2 linked regions of the Bosea vaviloviae genome follow. The protein of the gene in region 1 interacts with the protein of each later gene in a pairwise test. Links are inferred from orthologs where the notes say so. Each region holds a gene or a part of one and is shown on either strand. Other genes may lie near its edges. The genes, in order: rsfS and BHK69_RS21480.

Region 1 (11,958 bases):
TGCACCGGCGAGACCTATAAGAGCGTCGTCAAGCTGACCTTCGCCAAGGGCGCCTCGCTCGAGGATCCGTCTGCCCTGTTCAACGCCAGCCTCGAAGGCAACACCAGACGCGCCATCGATCTCCATGAGGGCGATGACATCGATCAAGACGCCTTCAAGGCGCTCATCCGTGCGGCCGTGGCCCTGAACGGAGCTTCGGCCCGATAAGCGCACGCGGCGGCGGCGGCATGCTCACGAACACCCAATAGAAAAGCCCGCCGGGCTCGGGGCCGGGCAGGCTTTTCTTGAACCAGGAAATGATCGTGTCCGATCTCGGACAAGCAGACAGCTCAGAGCGTTTTCGAGCGAAGTGGATACCGGTTCGCGTGAAGAAAACGCGTCAAAACAAGGAGCTAGAGCAATTGAACGATCCAACTGGATCGGAAACTGCTCTAGACGCGCGCGGCGGCCTTCTTCGCCTTTTCGGCAGCCTTGGCGAGCTTTTCCGCCGCCTTGGCGATCTTGTCGGTGCTCGCCTTGGTCTTGGCGGCTTTCGCCGCGGCCTTGGCTTCGATCTGCTCGGCCTTGGCCTGTGCCTGCTCAGCCGCGACGATCGCCGCGGTCTCGGCTTCCACCGCTTCCTTGGCGAGGCGCTGCGCACGAAGACGGGCCGTCTTCTGCATCACGGCGTCGCGTTCGGCCTGTTCGGCCTCCATCGCGCGCGATGCTTCCTGTTTACGTGCGTCGGCCTTGTCGAAGGCCATTTGCGCCCGCCGCTTGATTTCGTCGGCGGAGAGTCCTCGCGTCGCCATGGCGGCTCGCTCCGATGCTGCGCTTGAGCCGAGAGGCGAATTCGCGTTTTGGACCGTGCGGCCCGAAACGACCCGTCTCTCTGAGAGGAGGCGTGTCACGCCGGCCGAGGCGTAGGGGCCAAGGCCGGAATCGTCGACTGCCGAGCCTCCTGCCGCCGATCGGCCGCGAGCGAGAACCCCGTCAGCTAGAGCGTTTTCGAGCGAAGTGGATACGGGTTCGCGTGAAGAAAACGCTTTAATACAAAGAACTAGAGCGGTTGAACGATCCATTTGGATCTGAAACTGCTCTAGAGCATCGTCAAGCGAGGCAGCTCGCGCCGCTTCGCCTTAAAGATAATGCGCTAAAAGTAAGAATCCAGGGCAACCGAGCGATCCAAGCGGACCGGATCGCCCTGGCAATCGTGTGATATCAGCGGCGGCCCTTGCCGGCGGCGCGGAGCTGGGCGTACTGCACGGCTTCCAGCAGCACCTTGCGCGGACGCTCGGCATCGCGGCGGGCCTGCTCGGCCTTGCGGGCGGCTTCGCGAGCGATCTCGGCCAGGCGCTCTTCCTCGGCGAGGCGGGCGGCCTCGATAACGGCCAGGCGCTCGGCTTCAGCCCGGGCAGCGGCCTTCTCTGCATCGCGAACCGCGCGCGCATCGGCAATGGCCTGGCGCTCCGCGCGGCGCTGCTGCATGATCGGGTCATCCGGACCCGGCCTCGCCTTGAAACGCTCAAGGAGCGCCTGCTTGGCGGCCGCGGAATTGGCCTTGCGATCAGTGAAGCTGCGGTCGTTCGGGTTCTTCAAGGCTAGCCTTCTCTCGTGTTGTCACGGGCGCGATCTGTGCCCCGCGAGGGGGCAATAATCCAGATCGCGCCGAATTGGTATCCAAATCAACGCGCAGGCGCTGCGCCTCCAGCGCGGACCGGCTTCGGCTTGGGCTTCGGCGCGGCGATCAAGCCTTCGCGCTGCATCTGCTTGCGCGCAACCTTGCGGGCGCGGCGGATGGCGTCGGCCTTTTCGCGAACGCGCTTCTCGGACGGCTTCTCATAAGCCGAACGGCGCTTCATTTCGCGGAAGACGCCTTCGCGCTGCATCTTCTTCTTCAGGACCCGGAGGGCCTGGTCGACATTATTGTCGCGGACGAGAACCTGCATGCCTGTCTCCTGCGTTTATAGTGACGGAAAAAGGGCCGGGCTATGAACCCCGACCCCTCATCGAACCGCATCGTCGTTGGACCGGAAGGTTCAGGCGCCAGTACATCCGTGGTCGCCGAACCCAAATTCCGATGCCGACAGATGCGGCTTAGCGGCTCACTCAGCGCGGAGCTGGTCGGCAGACATCTTGCCCGAGCGCTTGTCCTGCACCATCTCGTAGGAGATCTTCTGACCTTCCCGGAGATCGCGCATGCCAGCGCGCTCGACGGCGCTGATGTGGACGAACACGTCCTGCCCGCCATCATCCGGCTGAATGAAGCCGAAACCCTTGGTGGAATTGAACCATTTAACTGTGCCAGCGGCCATAACGAAACCTTTCGCTAAGTATGTGGGAGCGCGTGATCGCTCACGCGCAAATTTTCGATTTTTTGAGCGGTGAAGGTCGTCAGCAGGCGCACTCTCATGCGCGGGGCCACGTCGTTCGGCCTAAATATCGACAGGCCTCATATGGGCGCTTGAATCGCCATTGTCAATGCAACAGCGGATGAAACCGCTATAGGCATGGCCGCGCAGCCATCGGCGGCGCTTTACAAGCGCGCCGTTTTCGCCAACAGCCAGAGCCGCAAGTCTTGAAAGTTCAACAAGTCCTGAAAGTTCAAACCGGTCACAGCCGTGAAGACGCCGTCACTGAACCAGTTCCGCCGCATCGTCGTCAAGGTCGGCTCCAGCCTGCTCGTCGACCGGGCGCGCGGCCGTTTGCGCCAGGCCTGGCTCGCCGCGCTCGCTGAGGACCTCGCCGATCTGCACCAGCGCGGCGCCGATGTGCTCGTCGTCTCATCGGGCGCGATCGCGCTCGGGCGGACCGTGCTCGGCCTGCCCTCGGGGCCATTGCGGCTGGAGGAAAGCCAGGCGGCGGCGGCCGTCGGCCAGATCGCCCTCGCCCGGACCTGGGCCGAGGCGCTCGGCCATCACGGCCTCACTGCCGGCCAGATCCTGCTGACGCTCGCCGACACCGAGGAGCGCCGGCGCTATCTCAACGCACGCGCAACGCTGGGTCGCCTGCTCGATCTGCGCGCGATCCCCGTGATCAACGAGAACGACACCGTCGCCACCGCCGAGATCCGCTATGGCGACAATGACCGGCTCGCCGCCCGCGTCGCGACCATGGCCGGCGCCGACCTGCTGGTGCTGTTCTCCGATATCGACGGTCTCTATACCGCCCCGCCCCTCAGCGATCCCGGCGCGCGCCATATCCCGCTGGTCGAGCGCATCACGCCGCAGATCGACGCCATGGCGGGTGGCGCTGCTTCCGAACTCTCGCGCGGCGGCATGCGCACCAAGATCGAGGCCGGCAAGATCGCGGCCGCCGGCGGCACGCATATGCTGATTGCCGACGGGCGGGGGAAGAACCCGCTCAGTGCCATCGCCGATGGCGCGCGCTGCACCTGGTTCCTGACCGCCTCCACGCCCGCGACCGCGCGGAAAACCTGGATCGCCGGCTCGCTCGAGCCACGCGGCGCGCTCCATGTCGACGAGGGCGCGGCACGAGCCCTGCGTGGCGGGGCGAGCCTGCTGCCGGTCGGCGTCAGCCGGATCGAGGGCGATTTCGCGCGCGGCGACGCCGTGCTGATCCGCGATCCGCAAGGCGCGGTGCTGGGACGCGGACTCGTCGCTTATGATGCAAACGAGGCCGCGCTGGTGCTCGGCAAGGCCTCGCGCGACATCGAGGCCGTCCTGGGTTACCCCGGCCGCGCCGAGATGATCCACCGGGACGACATGGCCCTTGGCGTCAGCTAAGGTCTGGGCGTCGGTTAAGGTCTGAAGGCATAAAGGGTTTGGATAGGCCGGTCATGACGAGCGAGAGCGCCCTGCGCGTGGTCTCTTCCGACAAGGAGCGCGGCGATGTCGCGGCGCTGATGGGCGATCTCGGCCGGCGCGCGCGCGCCGCCGCGCGCCTGATCGCGCTCGCCCCGGCGACGAAGCGCGACGCCGCGCTCGTCGCGATGGCCGCGGCCCTGTGCGCCAATGCGGCAGAGATCCTCGCAGCCAACGCGCTCGACATCGCCGACGCCAAGGCCAATGGCCAGAACGCCGCCTTCATCGACCGGCTGCTGCTCGACCAGGCCCGCCTCGACGGCGTGGCCGAGGCCGTCGCGTCCGTGGCTGCCCTGCCTGACCCGGTCGGCCGCGTGCTGGCGAGCTGGACGCAGCCCAATGGCTTGCGCTTCGAGCGTGTCGCGACACCGCTCGGCGTCATCGCGGTGATCTTCGAGAGCCGCCCCAATGTCACGGCCGATGCCGGCGCGCTCTGCCTGAAGAGCGGCAACGCCGCGATTCTGCGCGCCGGCTCCGACAGTTTCCGCACCTCCTCGGCGATCGCCGCCGCTCTGCGCCAGGGGCTGGAGGCGGCGGGTTTGCCGGCCGACGCGATCCAGCTCGTGCCGACCCGTGACCGCGCGGCAGTCGGCGAAATCCTCAAGGGCCTCGACGGCCATGTCGACGTCGTCGTGCCGCGCGGGGGGAAAAGCCTCGTCGCCCGCGTCCAGAGCGATGCCCGCGTGCCGGTCTTCGCCCATCTCGACGGCAACTGCCATGTCTATGTCCATGCCAGCGCCGATCTCGCCATGGCCCGCGAGATCACCCTCAACGCCAAGCTGCGCCGCACCGGCGTCTGCGGCGCGGCCGAGACCCTGCTGGTCGACGAGGCCTGCGCGGCGACGCATCTCGCCCCGCTGGTCACCGCCCTGCTCGACGCCGGCTGCGCCGTGCGCGGCGACGCCGCGACGCAAGAACTCGACGCCCGCGTCACCCCCGCGACCGAGCAGGATTGGGCGACGGAATTCCTCGACCGCATCATCGCGGTGAAGCTCGTCGCAGGGCTCGACGCCGCGATCGACCATATCGAGCGCTATGGTTCGCACCATACCGAGGCGATCGTCGCCGACGACGCGGCTGCCGCCCGGCGCTTCCTCGCCGAGGTCGATTCGGCGATCGTGCTGCACAATGCCTCGACCCAGTTCGCCGATGGCGGCGAATTCGGCTTCGGCGCCGAGATCGGCATCGCGACGGGGCGCATGCATGCGCGCGGGCCTGTCGGCGTCGAGCAGCTCTGCTCGTTCAAATATCGTGTCCATGGCGACGGCCAGATTCGTTCGTGACGCAGAATCTTGCCTTGAGCAGCGATCACCTGCGGCTGCCGCCCCATGCGCCGGGCCTGCGCATCGGCCTGTTCGGCGGGAGCTTCAACCCGGCCCATGACGGCCACCGCATGGCGAGCCTGACCGCGCTGCGCCGGCTCCAGCTCGACCGCGTCTGGTGGCTGGTGACGCCCGGCAACCCGCTCAAGGACAACGCCGCCCTGCCGCCTTTGGCTGAGCGCGTCGCCTTCGGGCGCGAGATCGCCGACCATGCCCGCATCCATGTCACCGGGATCGAGGCGCGGCTGCGCACCCGCTACACCGCCGACACGCTGCGCGCGCTGAAGCTGCGCTGCCCCGGCGTCCACTTCGTCTGGCTGATGGGCTCGGACAATCTCGCCAGCTTCCATCGCTGGAACGAGTGGCGCGCGATCGCCCGGATGATGCCGATCGCGATCATCGACCGGCCGGGTTCGACCCATAGCTCGGTCGCCTCGCCCGCCGCCAACTGGCTCTCGCGCTGGCGGATTTCGGAAAGCCAGGGCGCCGCGCTCGCCGATGCGAAGCCGCCGGCCTGGATCTTCCTGCACGGCCGCCGCTCCGGCCTCTCCTCCACGCAATTACGCGAACAGGCCGAATCCGATTGAATTTTAGCCCCGCTGAGCGTAATTTGATCAGGTCGCGCTGTGAGCGCGTCGTGATCGAGAGGATACGGAACTGAACCGTTCAACCCTTGGTGAAGCCGAGCCCAAGCCGCTTCCCCAGGCCGCTGTGTCGGAAAACCCATCCGCCGACAGCGTAGCCCTCGCATTGCATGTTCTCGAAGAGATGAAGGCCGAAGACGTCACGGTCATCGACCTTGTCGGCAAGACCTCACTGGCTGATGCGATGATCATCGCGTCGGGCCGGGTGAACCGTCATGTCGCCTCCATCGCCGACAGCCTGGTCGAAGCCCTCAAGGCGTCGGGCCTGCCCACGCCCAAGGTCGAGGGCATGCCGGCCTGCGACTGGGTGCTGATCGACACCGGCGACATCATCGTCCACGTCTTCCGCCCGGAAGTGCGCCAGTTCTACAATCTCGAGAAGATGTGGGGCGCCGACAGGCCCAACGAGCGCCTCGTCAGCTGACCAACGCAGAATGCGAAAAGCGGGAACCGGTTTTCGCATTCTGCTCCAACGTTCCAGAACGAGAGACGCGCGCCGTTGCGCCTCGCCATCATCGCCATAGGCCGGCTCAAGGACGGGCCGGAACGTGAGTTGTGCGAGCGCTATCGCGAGCGCGCGCTGGCGCTCGGCCGCGGATTGGGCCTGTCCGGCCCGGAAATCGTCGAGCTCGCCGAGAGCCGCGGCCGCCGGCCCGACGAGCGCAAGCGCGACGAGGCCCAGGCCATCACCGCCAAGCTCACGCCCGGACTTCTGATCGCGCTCGACGAGCGCGGCCGCAGCCTGACCAGCGACGCCTTTGCGGCCAGGATAGCCACTGCACGCGATGCCGGCACGGCAGCCGCCAGCCTCGTCATCGGCGGCGCCGACGGGCTCAGCGATGAGATCCGCGACCGGGCCGATCTGACGATCGCGTTCGGGGCCTTGACCATCCCGCACCAGATCGTGCGCGCGCTGGCGCTCGAACAGCTCTACAGAGCCATGACGATCATCGCCGGACACCCTTATCATCGCGCATGAAACTATTCCGGCCCCTGATTCGCGGATGGCGCAGCCCGGCCCGCCCACGGCATCGCGGCATGCCGGATAAAGGCTTCCGCACATCCTATAGGCAGGCCCGCAAAGCCCTTACTGCCCTGTCGCTGGCCCTGTTCATCGCCTCTCTTCCTGCCGCCGCTCAATCCCCCGATCCCGAGCAATTGACCCGCGAGGCACAGGCCAAGCAGGTCGAGAAACAGGCCCGCGAGGCCGAACTCAAGGCGATCGAGCAGCGCCTGGCCGGCAATGCCGAGGCGCGCGGCAAGCTGGAGGCGGAGATCGCCGGCATCCGCGCCGACCGCGCCGCCCTCAACAAGGCCCTGCTCGAGGCGACCCAGCGCACCCAGGCCGTCGAGCGGCGCATCGGCGCGATCGAGGACAGGCTCGGCCTGCTGCAATCCAGCGAAGCGGCGATCCGGCGCTCGCTCGAAGGCCGGCGCGGCTTGATCTCCGAAGTGCTGGCGGCGCTGCAGCGCATCGGCCGGCGTCCGCCGCCGGCGGTGCTGGTGCGCCCCGAGGATATTCTGGAAGCGGTGCGGGCCTCGATGCTGCTGGGCGCGGTCGTGCCCGATCTGCGCCAGGAAATCGAGATCCTGGGTTCCGATCTCGGCGAACTGGTGCGCTTGCGCGAGAACATCACCGGGGACCGTAAGGCCATCACCACCGAGCTGGAGGGCCTGGCGACGGAACGTCAGCGCCTGGCCTCGCTGATCGAGGCCAGGCGCGAGCGTGAAACGGGCGCCGCGCGCGACGTCGAGGAGCAGCGCAGCGTCGGTGGCGAGCTCGCGGCGCAAGCGCGCTCCCTGCGCGATTTTGTCGAGCGCATGGAAAAAGAGATCTCGACGGCCAATCGCGCCGCCGAGACCGCGCGCCAGGCCCTCGAATCGGAAACCCGCGAGCAGCGCCAGCGCATGGCCGCGCTCGCCTTCAAGGACCCCGCACGGCTCGCGCCCAAGATCGCCTTCGCCGAGGCACGGGGCTTGCTTCCCCTGCCGGCGGCGGGATCACAATTGCGTGGTTTCGGCGAAAGTGACGGCGCAGGCGGCACGACGCGTGGAATATCTGTGAGTACGCGGCCCAATGCCCTAGTTTCGGCACCTTCGGACGCTTGGGTGGTTTATGCGGGTCCCTTCCGCTCCTTCGGGCAACTCTTGATCCTGAATGCCGGCGGGGGGTACTATTTGCTGCTGGCCGGAATGCAGCGCATCGATGTATCGCTGAATCAGTTCGTCCTCGCGGGGGAACCGGTTGCGGTGATGGGCGAAACGTCGGAAGCTGCCGCGACGATCGTAGGTTCTGGGACCGGACAACCGGTTCTTTATATAGAGTTCAGAAAAGACGGCGTTTCGGTCGATCCGGCGCCGTGGTGGACGAAATCGCAAGGCGAAAAGGTTCGCGGATGATGCGCAAGGTTTCCCTCGTTTTCGCCGGTGCGGTCATGGGCGCCGGCCTGACCGGTCTGGTCACCCAGACAAAGCTGTTCACCTCGACCAGCGCGGTCGCGGCCTCCGCCGAGGTCTATCGCAGTCTCAACCTGTTCGGTGACATCTTCGAGAAGATCCGCACCGATTATGTCGAGAAGCCGGATGAACAGAAGCTGATCGAGGCCGCGATCAACGGCATGGTCTCCTCGCTCGATCCGCATTCGGGCTATCTCGACGCCAAGAGCTTCCGCGACATGGACACCGACATGCGCGGCCAGTTCGGCGGGCTCGGCATCGAGGTCACGATGGAGGACGGCGTCCTCAAGGTCGCCAAGCCGATCCGCGACACGCCCGCCTCCAAGGCCGGCATCCTCTCCAACGACATCATCCGCCAGATCGACGGCGACGAGGTCAAGGGCCTGAGCCTGACCCAGGCCGTGGAGAAGATGCGCGGCATCATCAACACCCAGGTCAAGCTCAAGATCGAGCGCCCGGGCAAGACCGACCCGCTCGAATTCACCCTGACCCGCACGACCATCGTGGTGCCGGCGGTCGAGGAACGCGTCGAGAACGACGTCGGCTATATCCGCATCGGCACCTTCAGCGAACAGACCTATGAGGGCCTGCGCAAGGGCATCGAGAAGGTCAACACCGAGATCGGCAAGGACAAGATCAAGGGCTACGTCATCGACCTCCGCAACAATCGCGGCGGCCGTCTCGACCAGTCCGTGCTGGTCTCCAACGCCTTCCTCGAGCGCGGCAAGATCGTCTCGACGCGCGGCCGCAACGCCGAGGAGACGCAGGTCTTTAACGCCAAGCCCGGCGGCGACCTGACCAAGGGCAAGCCCGTCGTGGTGCTGATCAACGGCTCCTCCGCCTCGGCCGCCGAGATCGTCGCCGGCGCGCTGCAGGACCACAAGCGCGCGACCATCATGGGCACGCGCTCCTTCGGCAAGGGCTCGGTCCAGACCGTGATCCCGCTCGGCGCCAATGGCGGCCTGCGCCTGACCACGGCGCGCTACTACACCCCATCCGGCAACTCGATCCAGGCCAAGGGCATCACGCCCGATGTCGAGGTCGCGCAGGAGATCCCGGCCGAGCTCAAGGACAAGCTCGGCGAGAACAAGGGCGAGGCTTCGCTCAAGGGCCATCTCAAGACGGTCGACGGCAAGGAAGAGCAGTCCGGCTCGGCCTCCTACGTGCCCAACGATCCGTTGAAGGACACGCAGCTGATCGCGGCGCTCGACCTGCTGCGCGGCGTCAAGAAGGACGCCGCCGCGCCTGCCCCGACGCCCACCCCCGAGGCGCCGAAGCCGAACTGAGCACGGGAGACGCGCCGCCCGGCACTCGACGGGCGGCTCGCCACACGACAAGACTAGACGCGCGGGCCGTTGATTCGGGCCGCGCGATCGTGCTGCCGGGAACCGGACCCGCTCTCGGGGACCAGCATGCTTGCTTCAGGTCTTTGCTCTCTTAGCTGAGGACGGCTGCCCTTGGCCGGAACGCCGCTCACCGAGCTCAATCGGCCGCTCGGCCAGAATCGCCCCGCGCCTCATGGCAAACCATGGGGCCTTTGGCTTGCCCTGGGCGCGAGCGGCGCTGTCGGACTTGCGGTCGCCGCCCTGCTCTTCCTCGTCGCGACGCGCCGCGATCCCGATGGCGGCCAACCGATGGCGACGGCGCTGATCGAAAAGCGTAGCCCCCAATCGCAAGCGACATCGCCGACGCCGGCGGCCTCCACTCCGGAACTGCGAACCCAGACCAGCGCCAGCCAGCTCGAAAGCGAAGCCGGCGTGACCGTGGTGCGCCCGGGTGCGGGCGCGGAAGCGCCTGGCTCGATCGTCATCACCATTCCCGACAGCGCCGCGACGATAAAGCTCGCCTCCTCCCCCGACAGCCGGCTGGTCGAGCGCACGCGCCACGGCCTGCTGCCGAAGATCGGCCCCGACGGGGCGACGCCCGCCCAGATCTATGCCCGCCCGCTCGGACCGCAGCCCGCGACCAAGCCGGCAGGGCGGATCGCCCTGCTCGTCGGCGGCCTCGGCATCAGCCAGAGCGGCACCGCCGACGCCATCGCAAAGCTGCCGGGGGCGGTGTCGCTGGCCTTCGCGCCCTATGGTCCGGAGCTGGAGCGCACGGTCCAGCGCGCGCGCGGCGAAGGCCACGAGATTTTTCTCCAGGTGCCGATGGAGCCGTTCGACTATCCCGACAACGACCCTGGCCCGCAAACCCTGCTGACCGGCCCGAAGGCGGCTGAGAATATCGACCGGCTGCAATGGGTGCTCGGGCGCTTCACCGGCTATGTCGGCATCGTCAATTTCCTCGGTGGGCGCCTGACGGCGGACGATGCCGCGCTCTCGCCGATCCTGCGCGAGATCTCCGGGCGCGGGCTCATCGTCGTCGATGACGGCTCCTCCTCGCGCAGCCTGCTTGCGACCTCGGCCACGCGCGCCCAGATCCCGGCGATGAAGGTCGATCGCGTCATCGACACGGTCGCCCGGGCCGACGCGATCGACAAGGAACTCGCCATGCTGGAAGCGCTGGCGCGCGAGCAGGGCATCGTCATCGCTTCGGCGAGCGCCCTGCCCGTCTCGATCGAGCGGATCGCGCGCTGGGCCCAATCGCTCGAGGCCAAGGGCATCCTCGTCGTGCCGGTCAGCGCGGCGCGCGGCTTCCGAAACCCGTCCTCGACAGGCTCCCTGCGATGATCGCTTCCCCGCCCAAGGGCTATCGTCCCTGCGTCGGCCTCGCGCTGTTCAATGCGCAGGGCCTCGTCTTCATCGGCCGACGCGCCAATCGCAGCCTGCGCGAGCATGTTGCGGACGGCCATGAATGGCAGATGCCACAAGGCGGCATCGATGCGGGCGAGACGCCGCTCCAGGCGGCGAGGCGCGAGTTGCAGGAGGAGACCAACGTCACCTCCGCGACCCTGCTCTCTGAGGCGCCCGGCTGGCTCAGCTACGACCTGCCTGTCGATATCGGCAAGGAGGCATGGCGGGGGCGCTGGCGCGGCCAGGCACAGAAATGGTTCGCCTTCCGCCTCGACGGCTCTGATGACGAGATCAACACGCTCACCCCCGCCGGCGGCCACAAGGCCGAGTTCGATGCCTGGCGCTGGGAGAAGCTGGAGCGGACGCCTGCCTTGATCATCCCCTTCAAGCGCGAGGTCTATCTCCAGGTCGCGACATTGTTTGCGCCTTTCGCCAGACCTTAAGGGCTGCGCCTCCGGCGCCCCCCAATTCTCCTTCCCCCTGGTCATATCCGCGTTAAATTGAGCCGACAAATGATTCGCCCGTCGGACCTGTCCCGACACGGTTGTCATGAAACCCACATGCGGCGGGACGACGCTCTAGGAATGGTTGATTCGGTCAGCAGATTGCACGCCGCCGTCCTCGCAGCACGTTCGCGCGATCCCGCCTTTTCGCGCACCGCCAAGCTGCTCGGCGAAGGCATGCCGAAAATGGCCAAGAAGGTCGCCGAGGAGGCCGTCGAGGTCGGGCTCGAAGCCGTGCAGGGCGATCGCCACCGCACCATCCTCGAAAGCGCCGACCTGATCTATAATCTGGTGGTTCTCTGGAGCGAGATCGGCATCGCGCCCGACGATGTCTGGCACGAGATCGACCGCCGCGAGCAGCTCTACGGCATCGCCGAGAAGCTCCCCAAGGGACGGCCGATCAAGCTCGCCCAGCCGATCAACGTGGGCTGACGGCCGGTCCCATCTCTCGCCGTCTTCCTGGGCTTCGCCCTCGAGTCCGATCTTCGATCGGC
Region 2 (12,289 bases), 1.6 Mb from region 1 along the record:
TTTCCGGTCAGCATTCTCATCGCGCTCGCGCGGTTGTCGAGCTCGCCTTTCCTGCTCTGGCCCGCGACGATCCTCGTCTATGTGGCTCGCGGCGTGCCGCTTCTGATGCTGATCCTGTGGGTCTATTTCATGGTCCCGCTCCTGATCGGCGCGAATGTGCCGGGCTTCGTGACGATGCTGGTCACGCTCGTGGTGTACGAGGGCGCCTTTCTCAGCGAGATCGTGAGAGGCGGGATCGTGGCGCTCGGCAGGGGGCAGATGGAGGCGGCGCGCGCGCTCGGCCACAGCCATCTCGGCGCGATGGGCTACGTCATCCTGCCGCAAGCGCTTTACAATATGATGCCGAGCATTCTCAGCCAGTTCGTCTCGACCATCAAGGAGACGACGCTTGGTTACGTCATCAACGTGCCGGAGCTCACCTTCGCGGCCAACCAGATCAACAACCAGCTTCTGACCAAGCCCTTCCAGGTCTTCTTCATCCTGGCGATCGTCTATTACCTGGTCTGCTGGACCCTGACGCGGCTCGCCTTGCAGCTCGAGCGCCGCATCACCCGCAAGCGGGCCGGCCCGCGCGAAAGCGGCGATCGGCCAGTTTTCCGGCACCCGCAATCCCTGATCGTCGAGCCATGACAGACCATCGCCCGCCCGCGGAAGCACCGCCCATGATCAGCTTCTCGAACGTCAACAAGAACTATGGGAGCTACAAGGCTCTCGTCGGGATCAACGCCGAGGTCGCACGCGGCGAGGTCGTTGTCGTCTGCGGACCATCGGGCTCCGGCAAGTCGACGCTGATCCGCACCGTCAATCGCCTCGAAGAGATCGGATCCGGCACGATCACCTTCGACGGGCAGGACGTGCACGGCCCGATGCGAGGTTCCGATCTCAACCGCCTGCGCAGCCGGGTTGGTTTCGTTTTCCAGAGCTTCAATCTGTTCCCGCACCTCTCCGCGCTCGAGAATGTCACCTTGTCGCCGGTCAAAGTCAGCGGGACGAAGCGGGAGGTCGCGCACGAGAGGGCTATGCAGCTTCTCGATCGGGTCGGCCTGGCGGCCAAGGCCGGCTCCTATCCGGCTCAATTGTCGGGTGGCCAGCAGCAGCGCGTCGCGATCGCGCGCGCGCTGGCCATGGAGCCACCCGCCATGCTGTTCGATGAGCCGACGAGCGCGCTCGATCCGGAGATGGTCGGCGAGGTTCTGGCTGTGATGCGCAGCCTGGCCGCGGACGGCATGACCATGATGTGCGTGACCCATGAGATGGGCTTTGCCCGCGAAGTCGCGGACCACGTCTGGTTCATGGATGGCGGCAGCATTCTGGAGCGGGCGCAACCCGGCGCCTTCTTTGGCGCCCCTCAGCATCCTCGCGCGCAGCGCTTCCTCTCGGACCTGCGGCACTGACCCGAAGCCTCTGACACATGGAGATCTGACATGACGTTGAAGATCCTGAGCCTCAGCCTCCTGTTGACCGCAGCTGCTCTTGGCATCGCAACGAGCTCGGCCAGCGCCGATCAGCTCGCAGACGTCATGGCCCGAAAGGAGCTGCGTTGCGGCACCTTCGCGGACGTGCCACCTTTCGCTGCGCCGGATCAGAAGACCCGTGAAATGGTCGGGTTCGACGTCGATCTGTGCATTGCGCTTGCCAAGCGCTGGGGCGTTGCCGCCAAGGTCACGCCGCTCTCCGTCGAGGCGCGGGTGCCGGAGGTCAAACTCGGCCGGGTTGACCTGACGATCGCCAACCTCGCCTACACGCTTGGCCGGGCGGAGCAGATCCAGTTCAGTGACCCTTACTACCTCGCCAAGGAGATGCTGGCTGTAAAGGCGAGCGATCCGTCGACCTCCAAGGCCGACTACAAGGGCAAGCGCCTCGCCTCGACCAAGGGTTCTACCTCGGAGCTTTCGATCAAGATGAACGGCTCCGATCCGCTGACCTTCCAGGATACCGGATCGGCTTTCATGGCCGTGCAGCAGAACAAGGCGCTCGGCATGGTGGCCAACACCATGACGATCACCAAGCTCGTCAACGACTCGCAGACCAAGGGTGTTCCGCTCAAGATGATCCAGGAGCCGATGGTCTTCCAGCCCATCGGAATCGGCATGAAGAAGGACGAGCCAGCCCTGCTCGCCAAGGTCAACGAGACGCTGCGGGCCATGGATCAAGCCGGCGAGATCAATCAGGCCTGGAACAGATGGCTCGGCCCGGATACCGAATTCAAGATGACGCGCACGGACAAGGTCGTGCCGCTGAGCGAGCTGAAGTTCGAGGCGATGCCTTGAGGCTTAAAGCACCGGTGCTGTCACTGTGGGGGATCGCCCTTGGATTCATCCCGCTCGCTGAGCGCCAGCGAGCGCACGAGGCTACCTTCGACGGTTAGGGCCTCACGGCCTGTCGAAGGTGCTTTACCTGGGTTCACAGAATGATGAAAAATCCGGTTTCGGTGTCCACGAAACAGCAGCAGGTCGCTACGCACCGCTGAAAATTGAGATCGTAGCTTGGAGGCGTTCGGTCGCTGAGACGCGCTTCCCCAGTGCCAGCCAAAAGTCCGGTGCCATTTCGTATGTATGCCTGTGTGGGGCATCGGCGGGTGAAGGGAATCGGTATCACGGTCTAGCCGGACCTAAGCGACCGGCCGCAGGTTGATGCTGTCGCCGAATGTCCGCTTCTCGGCACCCTGCCAACGTCGCAGTTGGCGCAGAGTTGCCATACACCGCAGATCGCCTGTCTTTCACGCCGTGGCGCTGATTCTGCGATGAGTGCTCAGAAGAGGTGGGTGACCGTGGTACGAGTCGCTGTTCTACACCTGCCTTCGATCAGCCTCGCGATCCAATGCGGGCCAAGCCGACCGGATCAAACAGGCTCGTAAGCCTAGGGGAAAATCGCACGCGGGCACAGCATCGCACCAAGGCGTGGAAATGACTGGCTCCCGGAGCTGAATGAAACTGCGAACTATTCGTCGTCGATTCCGCTCCGATCGGCCAACTGCAGGTGCGAGCGCACAGCACTCCGTGCGGAATAGCGCTAGCCCTTGGTTCCGGCTGTCGATTACAGTCTAGATCAAGGGGGATGATTGGTGCGGCGCTTGCTCAGTTTGATTTTCGGCGCTGGGCCGCTGGCCGGATTCAGCGATGCGCGGTTGGAGAAGCACTTTGCGGTGCTTGATCGGGTAAGTCCGGGGCTGATGCGCAAGACCGTGACGTTCGTCGGAATTGGCGACGGTGGTTCGGTCCTGTCCACGCTCGGAACTCCGGCGGCTATCTCGACATGGAAAAGCAGGCCGGGCAGATATGTCGGCGACCCATCCCCCGTAGTGCACATGCTGGCCGACGGCGGTGCGGATCTAGATGTCCTGGCTCGCTTCGGTCAGGCAATGGCTGCGCTCGACCCGCTGCCGCAGCGCGGCCATTGGGGAACGTTCGGCACGAAAAACGCGCCTGACTGGCTCCGCCACTCAATATCCAGAAACGCCAGCAACAATCGCACTAAGGTGCTTTGTTCCGTGAGCCGTCTTGCTTCTCTGGCGGCCGCTGGAGGTGCCGACCCCTCCGCCGTGTTGGACATACTTTTCCACCCGGGGCCGGGCGCATCTTATGGGACGGCGCACAGCATCGAGATGTTCGGTGGTGTCGCCAATTGGCTTGGCTCGCAGGCCGCGCTGGTAATTGAGCATCAATCGAAGCTCGATGCACCGGGCCGTGCCGAATTGGCGCATGCGATCGGTCGCTTCGATCTGGCTGCACGGTATCTCGATCTTCTGGTGGAATATGGAACGTCAGTCGCCAAAACGGTGAGAGCGGCGGCTATGAAAGCGCTGACGGCGGCACCGCGCGACGCGCTGATTGCCGCGCTCGACGACAAATTTTCGAAGTCTAATCCTGGCATACGGGTCGAACTCATAACCTTGGCTCTCGGTGCGTTGGGCACCGACTCCGCCACCCTGCTCAAACGCTGGAACGAAGGGGAGGCGGAGAAGCGCCCGAAGGATGCACTCAGCCGCGCACTGGGCAACGTGGCACTCGGCGAAAGTCCGAAGCCCGCTGCCGGGCCATGGGAGCGTGGATATGTCGCGCTCGACGGGGCCACCGTCGCGTTGCCAGTGCGGCAACCGCTGCCGGAACCGAAGCGCCTGCCCAACGCGGTGTATGACCTCCTTCGCCCTTCCGTCGAAAGCTATAACGCAAACCTGCGCGCGTTGCGGGAAGCGAACCGGAACGAAAAGCATCATTGGAGCCGGACGCACCAACTGATTTCCGAGGCGGAGTTCGCGACGTTTCGCGATGTTGCGGAAGGCCGTGCCAAGTCGACAAGCCGTCAAAACTGGAACCAGGGAATGCGCGCCCTCCAATGGGCGAACCAATATGTGAAATGGGATGCGAGCGGTGTCGCCGCGTTCTACGCGAGCCCCGAGCTCAGCCTGCGGCACCTGATTGCGATCACTCGCCATGATGCCCATTGGAATTTTCTGGCGATCCTCGGCGGCGGGTTCGGACATGTCGGCGCGCAGGAACTGCAACGGCGGATCAAGACCAGCGCGGATTTCCAGATCGCCGCCGATCTGTGGGTCGAGATGGGTGGGAAGCTTCCTCCGATCGAGTATCTGCAGGTTGCGTGGCAGGCCTCCCTCGCGAATGTCGACCGGGAATTGTTGTGGCCTCAAGTTGCGGAGGCCTTTGACGGGATCGACGAAGCGCTTGGCCTTGCTCCCCAGAAGCATCAGCCGAGATTGCATGCCTCGAATGCGCTCGACCTACTCGAGACGCTGCCCAAGGTGCCGCATCGCTACATGATCCCGCTGATGACGATCGCCACGGGATCGCAGAAGACGTTGCGATTGCAGGCGCGCAACCTGCTTGGTGGAGCGCCGGACATCGATGCTGCGATCATCGACCTGCTCGGCGACGGCAAGCAGGAAGCTCGTGCAGGCGCCGCCGATTGGCTTGCCGCGCGGCGCACGACTTCCGGCATCCCGGCGCTTCGCGAGGCGCTGAAAAGGGACAAGAGCGAGATCGCGCGCGCCGCGATTATTACCGCGCTGCAAAAGCTGGGGGACGACGTCTCCGACTGCTTCGATCCTAAGGGGCTGCTGAAGGATGCCGAAGCCGGGCTCGCCAAGGCTTCGACCAAGGGCCTCGAGTGGTTTCCGTTCGATCTGTTGCCGCACCTGCATTGGCAGGATGGAAAGGCTGTCGATTCAAAGATCGTGCGGTGGTGGGTGGTGCTGGCGCACAAGCTGAAACAGCCCGGGAGCAATGCGTTGCTTGATCTCTGGATGGATCGGCTGGTGAAGGGGGACGCGCGCCGATTGAGCCTGTTCGTGCTGCGAAGCTGGATCGACTATGACACGCGGCGACCCACTGAGGATGAGGGCAATGCCTATGCCGCCGCCAATGTGGCGTCGGTGCTGAGTCAGAACCAACAGGCAGTGCGGCAAAATCCACGATATGCGGAATATTATGTGACCGATCGCGACAAGCTGTTCGCGATGCTGAAGCGCACCAAGATGGGCGAGTATTTTGGTAGCGCGAACGACAGCAAGGGGGTGCTCGCGCTGGCCACCCAGGCCGAGGGTGCGGATGCGGCCGCGGCGGTGCGGAGCTTCCTGAAGGATCATGGCGCGCGCATCTCACAGGACAAGGCGCTGCTCGAAGCCCTGGCCGCAAGTTCGGCACCAGCCGCGATCCAAGTCGTGCTTTCCACCGCGAACCGCTTCAAGGCCCGGACGGTGCAGGAGCATGCTGCGGCGCTGATCGAACGCATTGCCGAACGGCGGGGATGGACTCCGGAGGAATTGGCCGACCGCACCATCCCGACCGCCGGGCTCGACGAGCGGGGCGTATGCGAGCTGGATTGCGGCGAGGGCCGAACCTTCCAGTTGGTGCTCGACGCGCAGGATGCGCTGGTGTTGCTCAACCCGTCCGGGCAACCCACCAAGGCGCTGCCCAACCCGCGCAACGAAGGCGAAAAGCCGCTGATCGCCGAGGCGAAGAAGCAGGTCGCCACAGCGCGGAAGGAGCTCAAACAGGCCGTCGGTGCACAGACGGAACGGCTATTTGAAGCGATGTGCCTTGAACGGCGCTGGTCGGTCGACGATTGGGAGCGGTATTTGCTGCATCACCCGATCGTCGGGCGGTTGGTGCGTCAGCTGGTCTGGATCGCGATCGATGGCGAAGGGACGCCGCGCTCGCTGTTTCGCCCGCTCGATGACGGCACGCTCAGCGACGTGAACGACGGCGAAATCGCGATCTACTCCATGTCGCAGGTACAACTGGCGCATTCCAGCTTGGTCACTGCGAGCGAGGCGGCGGCATGGCGGGCGCATCTCTCCGACTATGAAGTCACCGCTCCGTTCGCGCAGTTCGAAGAGGACCTGCCCAAGCTCGCCGAGGGTGACGGCGACAAGACCTCGATCGACGATCGCCAGGGCTGGATGATCGAGACCTTCAAACTGCGCGGCACAGCTAACAAGGCGGGGTTTGTGCGCGGCGCGGCTGAGGATGGCGGAGTCTTCATGTCCTATGAGCGCCGCTATGAATCCGCAAAGATCGTCGCGCAGATCGAGTTCACCGGCAGTCCATTGCCCGAGGAGAATATTCCCGCCGCGCTCCAGCAATTGCGTTTCGCGAAGCTGCGGCGCGGAGGGTGGCACGGCAATGGCGTGCCACTGAAGGAAGTTCCACCCGTGCTTCTCGCCGAAAGCTGGAAAGCATTGCATCGTATCGCCGCTGCCGGAACCGGCTTTGATCCGGCTTGGGAGAAGAAGGCGGGATGGTGACCGAAACCGCACTGCGCACGCCGGCGGAGGAACGCTACGCCGAGGAACTAGCGAAGCTGGCGGAAGCCGACGATTCGCTGCGTCCGCGGGGTTGGACCTTGTCGGCCCGAGCGGTGCGGCGATTCATTCTCGGCGATACCAAGCTGGGCATCGTCCGCAAATTCTATGGTGACGATCCGCTGGTCGATCGCGCGATCGTCAGCCTGATGAGCAATCAGGGACTGATGCTGGTCGGGGAACCCGGCACGGCAAAATCGATGCTGTCGGAACTGCTGGCGGCGGCGATCAGCAATGATTCCGCGCTGGTCGTGCAGGGGTCCGCCGGCACCACCGAGGACCATCTGCGCTACGGCTGGAACTATGCCCTGCTGCTAGCCGAAGGACCAAGCGAAAGGGCGTTGGTTCCATCGCCCGTGCTGACTGCGATGCGCATGGGCAAGATCGTGAGGTTCGAAGAGATTACGCGATGCCCGCCCGAGGTTCAGGACGCGCTGATCTCGATCCTGTCGGAAAAGGCGCTCGCGGTTCCCGAGCTTGGCGCCGAGCAGGCCGTGCGCGCTATTCCTGGATTCAACCTCATCGGCACCGCCAATTTGCGAGACCGCGGCGTGCACGAGATGTCGAGCGCGCTCAAACGGCGGCTCAATTTCGAGACGGTCCATCCGATTGCCGACCCAGCGCATGAGCTCGAACTGGTGCTCAAGCAATTAGGCGAGCGGCTCGGCCCCGCCGGGGTGAAGGCCGATGTGGGGGCTGATGTCGCGGACATCCTGGTCCAGACCTTCCAGGATCTGCGCACCGGCCGCACCAAGGAGGGCACAAGCCTGACTCGGCCCGAAGCGGTGATGTCGACTGCGGAGGCAGTGAATGTGCTTCATGCCGCGGCGCTGGAGGCAGCGTTCCTCGACAATGGGAAGCTCACCGGCGCGCATCTGGCACGACAGATCCAGGGCGTGATCATCAAGGACGAGCCCGAGGACGGCAAGCGCTTCAAGGCGTATCTCGATCACGTCGTGAAGGAGCGTTCGGCGCGGAGCGGCCCGTGGCGCGACTTCTATCAGGCGGCCCGCGCGCTGCGTCTGACCTGAGGCCCGCCATGCCCGAGCATGCGGCAATCCTGCTCCACGATTCTGGGCGCGACATCTATATCGCGCCGATCCGGCACCATAGCCCGTCCTGTGCCTGGCATCTGCGGGCCATGATCGCCGAGATCGGCCCCGCCGCCATCCTGATCGAGGGGCCGGACGATTATGATCCGCTGATTCCGTTGCTGACGCACGCGGAGACGCGGCCCCCGGTCGCGATCGTATCGATCCTCGAAGGGTCGGTTCGTGGCGCGAGCTATTTCCCATTCTGTGCGCACAGCCCTGAATATGTCGCGATCCAGGAAGGCGCGGCGCGCGGGGTTCCGGTACGCTTCATCGATTTGCCCGCGACCGACAAGGCGATGTGTGACGACGATTCGGACTCGCTCAATCCTGCGCAGCCACTCGCGCTCGACGAGCGGGCGTTCGACAGTAGCGATTATGTGCGGGCGCTCTCCTGCCGGTTGGGTTGCCGCGATGGCAACGAGGTCTGGGACCAGTTGTTCGAGGCGAGGATCGGAGAGGCGGACTGGCGCCGGTTCTTCGGCGATGTCGGGCGCTATTGCAGCCATATGCGCGAAAGCACGGCGGCGGCGGCGATGGAGGCAGACGGCACGCTCGCCCGCGAGGCGCGGATGGTCGAGCATCTTGCGCAGGCACGCCGGGAGACCAAAGGGCCGATACTCGCCGTGGTCGGAGGCTTTCACGCGCCGGCGCTGGCCGACGCGCTGCCCGCGCTGGAGAAGATCACGCCTCCGCTCCGCGGGAAGGCGGAGCGGCCGCCTTATCTGATCCGCTATGGCTATCGGCAGCTCAACGCGTTGACCGGCTACGGGGCGGGTCTGCCGCTCCCGGCCTATTACGACGCGCTGTGGCGGACCGCGACGGCGGGCGAAGCGGCGCCGTTCGAGAAGGCCGCACATCGCCTGATCGCAGATTTCGCTGCTCACCTGCGCACTGCGCTGCCCGGCGTTTCGACGGCTGTGCCGATATTGGTCGCGACGCTGGAAAATGCGCATCGGCTGGCGGAGCTTCGCGGACGACCGGGGCCCTTGCGCGACGACCTGATCGACGCCTGTCGCTCGACATTCCTGAAGGGCGAGGAAGGCGGCGATGCCAGTCCGGTAATGGCCGAACTGGTGGCATTCCTAACCGGCTCCGCAATCGGCGACGTCCCGGCTTCCGCGGGTTCACCACCGCTGGTCGAAGCGGTTCGGCAGCGCGCACGCGCGCTCGGTTTCCGCATCGACGATGGCGAACGGCGCAATCGCGAACTCGATATCTACCGCAAGCCGCTCCACCGCGATGCGAGCCGCTTCCTGCACGCCACGGTCTTCCTCGATACGGGGTTCGCGCAACGCACCGGCGGCCCCGATTTCCGCTCGGGCGTCGATCTCGACCGGTTGATCGAACATTGGTCGGTCATGTGGTCGCCGCTATTCGAAGCCCGGCTGATCGAGCGGGCTGCGGACGGCGACACGATCGAGGAAGCGCTGGCCGCCGAGCTGAACCGCCGCCTCGCCGCACTCGAAGCGCAGGGAATGGGCGGCAACGCCAGCGCCGCCATCGATCTGTTTGCCGCGGCCTGTCAGGCCGGCATTGCCGCTCATGCCGAGCATGTGCTGCCCATGATCGAAGCCGATATCGTGCGCGATGCCGACCTGGCTTCGGTTGCCGGGGCACTGCGCGACCTGATTGGATTGTGGCACGGCCGCACTGCGCTGGGTTTCGATAATGGCGCGAGGATTGAACGCCTGATCGGCGCGACATGGCGGCGTGCGCTCTACCTGCTGCCCGATCTGGCGAATGCCGGAGAGGATCGTATCGCCGCGACGCTGGAGGCATTGGTGGTGCTGCGCGAAGCGACCGGACTTGCCGATGAATCGCTTCGCGAGCTCGACGCCGCCCTGTTCGACGAAGCGGTTGCCGCCTTGCTCGACACCGAACTTGATCCGGCGCTGGCGGGTGCGGTCGCGGCGTTGGCGTTGCTTGCAGGCAGGATAGACGATGCGGAGTTCGCGACGCGACTCTCGGGCGAGTTGCGTGGCGCCCACCCCGAGACGGCGCGCCGGATCGCCTGGTTGCGCGGCGTGATCGCTATCTCGCGCGAATTGCTTTGGCGTGTGCCCGAATTGATCGAGACAGCGGATCAGGTCCTGTCGGCGCTCGACGATGGCGGCTTTGTCGAACTGTTGCCCCATCTGCGCATGGCGTTTGCCGCGCTCGATCCGCGCGAGATCGACCGGTTGGCCCATTCGGTTGCGGAGCGGCATGGCGGGGACGCCGCGGCGCTGATCGTCCGCCACGATCTGCCTGAAGCCGAAGTGGCATCGAATCTTCGTGCCGATGCGCGAGCCCGCGAAATGCTCGAAGCGGATGGCTTGCTGTGAACGGCGATGCGCCGCAGCTCAAGCGCTGGCGGATGGTGCTGGGGCGCTATGCCGATCCCGCGCTGGATGGTCCGGCGCTGGATGGGGCCGAACGGCGCATGGACCGTGCGCTCGACTATCTCTACGCCCGCGAACTTGCGCAGCGCGGCTTGAGGCGGGACAAACCCAGGTTCGGCAGCCTCGATCCCAGCCGCCTTTCCGTCCTCGACTGGATCGGCGAGGTGCGAGAGTTGTTCCCGCACTCGGTGCTCGAAATGCTCCAGAGCCATGCAGTCGACAGGCTCGGCCTGACCGAACTCCTCAGCGATCCCAAGACGTTGGATTCGCTCGAGCCCAATCGCGGTCTGCTGAAGGCGCTGGTCGCCTTCAAGGGACGCGCCAGTCCGGCCGTGCAGGACAAGATCCGCGAAGTCGCGCGCAAGGTGGTCGAGGACACGATCCGGCGGCTCAAGCCGTCGATCGACCGCGCCTTTTCCGGCCGCCGCAATCGCTTCCGCCGAAGCCGGACCAAGCGGCTTCAGGACTTCGACTGGCGCGCGACGATCCGCGACAATCTCAAAAACTATGATCCCGAACGCAAACGGATCGTCGCCGATCGACTCCGCTTCACCGGGCGCTCGCGCCGCCAGCTTCCCTGGAGGATCATCCTGTGCGTCGATCAATCGGGGTCGATGCTGGGATCGGTGATCTATGCCGCCGTGATGGCCGCGATCCTTTCCGCACTGCCCTCGGTGGAAGTGCGGCTCGTCGTGTTCGACACGTCGGTGGTGGATCTGACCAGCGAAGTTGCCGATCCGGTCTCAGTGCTGATGTCGGTCCAACTGGGCGGCGGCACCGATATCGGCCGCGCCGTCCAATATTGCGAACAGCAGATCACCCAGCCGAGTCGGACCATCTTCGTGCTGCTGAGTGATTTTTGCGAGGGAGGCCCCGTTGCGCCGATGGTCGCGGCAGTGCGCCGGATGGCGTCAGCGCGCGTGACCTTGATCGGCCTCGCCGCGCTCGATGATCAGGCCGCGCCCGATTATGATCGCGCGACGGCTCAGCTTCTCGCCAATGCCGGTATGAAGATCGCGGCGCTGACACCGGACCGTTTTGCCGAATGGATTGCGGGCATCATTGAATGACCCTCGCGGCAACCCTGATGGCGTTCGACGAAGCCGCGCTCGCCGCGTTGGCTAACAAGGGTATCGTTCGCCGGGCTGCGCGCGATGTCGAAGAAGGAAAGGCATCGGTCAGCGGCTGGGAAGGAGAGACCGCCATCGTCTCCGCGGACGGAGAAACGGTTCGCATCGACGCGCGCGGTCCCGCCAAAGCGAGTTGCACTTGCCCGGCTCCTGGAATCTGTCGTCACCGAGTCGCTGCGGTCCTTCTGCTCCAACAGCAGGAAGAAGAAGCGCCGGCAGAGAATGCCGCGGCGAGCCTGATCGCCGAAATCACAGCGCTTCCGGAAGAGGCAATGATCCGCTTCGCCGGTCGCGCGGCATGGCGCGCAGCGCAGGAGATCGCAGCGCATGGCGGCGAAGTCTCCGATACGGGCACCGCGCTGGTGATCACGCTTCGCGGGGACGATTCCGAGGTTCGGTATCTTCGCGGACTTGGTATCGAGGGAATGGTGTCCAAAGCGTCCCCTGCTCGGCGCAAGGCATTGCATGCCGCCGCGCTGATACTGGTGCGCCAGGCCGCAGGCGTGATGGTAAGCGAATCTTCAGCCGAAGCCGAAAAAGCACCGGCAGGCGCGGACGAAGCCTTCCTCACCGAAGTCCGTGATGCACTGGCAGATGCTTGCCGCAATGGCCTCGCGCTGGCGCCGCTAATGCTGGAGGAGCGGCTGTTCACCCTTTCTGTCTCCTCGCGGGCTGAGTCGTTGCCGCGCCTGAGTGCGATGTTGCGCGGCATTGCGCGCATGCTGCGTGAGCGTCGGACGCGAGATTTCCGCTTCGATCCCGATGCGTGCCTTGGCGCCATTGCCGCCGCGGACGCGCTCGCTCGCGCGCTGCCGGTCGCCAGCGATCCCGGACGGCGTGCAGGGCTGATCGGATCGGTTCGTC

What was found.
Region 2: the proteins of rsfS (region 1) and BHK69_RS21480 interact in binary tests that used the Escherichia coli proteins (3 or more experiments, as listed by UniProt). The link is inferred for Bosea vaviloviae from one-to-one orthologs.

Annotation. Positions count from the first base shown.
Region 1 is NZ_CP017147.1:6,309,105-6,321,062, forward strand. The notes cover bases 4,876-7,543. They hold rsfS (ribosome silencing factor), read left to right. Parts: upstream 4,876-5,893; coding sequence 5,894-6,193; downstream 6,194-7,543. Other genes in these bases: BHK69_RS29300 (glutamate-5-semialdehyde dehydrogenase), read left to right, coding at 4,876-5,086; BHK69_RS29305 (nicotinate-nucleotide adenylyltransferase), read left to right, coding at 5,101-5,712; rlmH (23S rRNA (pseudouridine(1915)-N(3))-methyltransferase RlmH), read left to right, coding at 6,269-6,748; BHK69_RS29320 (murein hydrolase activator EnvC family protein), read left to right, coding at 6,808-7,543. Also shown: BHK69_RS29270 (DUF1801 domain-containing protein), read left to right, coding at 1-207; BHK69_RS29275 (hypothetical protein), read right to left, coding at 432-791; BHK69_RS29280 (DUF6481 family protein), read right to left, coding at 1,201-1,578; rpsU (30S ribosomal protein S21), read right to left, coding at 1,665-1,928; BHK69_RS29290 (cold-shock protein), read right to left, coding at 2,085-2,294; proB (glutamate 5-kinase), read left to right, coding at 2,601-3,725; more of BHK69_RS29300, read left to right, coding at 3,845-4,875; more of BHK69_RS29320, read left to right, coding at 7,544-8,169; BHK69_RS29325 (S41 family peptidase), read left to right, coding at 8,169-9,512; BHK69_RS29330 (divergent polysaccharide deacetylase family protein), read left to right, coding at 9,684-10,898; BHK69_RS29335 (RNA pyrophosphohydrolase), read left to right, coding at 10,895-11,404; hisE (phosphoribosyl-ATP diphosphatase), read left to right, coding at 11,546-11,896. UniProt on the Escherichia coli protein: Functions as a ribosomal silencing factor. Interacts with ribosomal protein uL14 (rplN), blocking formation of intersubunit bridge B8.
Region 2 is NZ_CP017147.1:4,675,635-4,687,923, reverse strand. What follows is about bases 5,805-8,803. They hold BHK69_RS21480 (ATP-binding protein), read left to right. Parts: upstream 5,805-6,756; coding sequence 6,757-7,851; downstream 7,852-8,803. Other genes in these bases: BHK69_RS21475 (DUF5682 family protein), read left to right, coding at 7,860-8,803; BHK69_RS21485 (DUF4132 domain-containing protein), read left to right, coding at 5,805-6,763. Outside these bases: BHK69_RS21500 (amino acid ABC transporter permease), read left to right, coding at 1-630; BHK69_RS21495 (amino acid ABC transporter ATP-binding protein), read left to right, coding at 663-1,394; BHK69_RS21490 (ABC transporter substrate-binding protein), read left to right, coding at 1,425-2,270; more of BHK69_RS21485, read left to right, coding at 3,065-5,804; more of BHK69_RS21475, read left to right, coding at 8,804-10,238; BHK69_RS21470 (VWA domain-containing protein), read left to right, coding at 10,235-11,365; BHK69_RS21465 (SWIM zinc finger family protein), read left to right, coding at 11,362-12,289.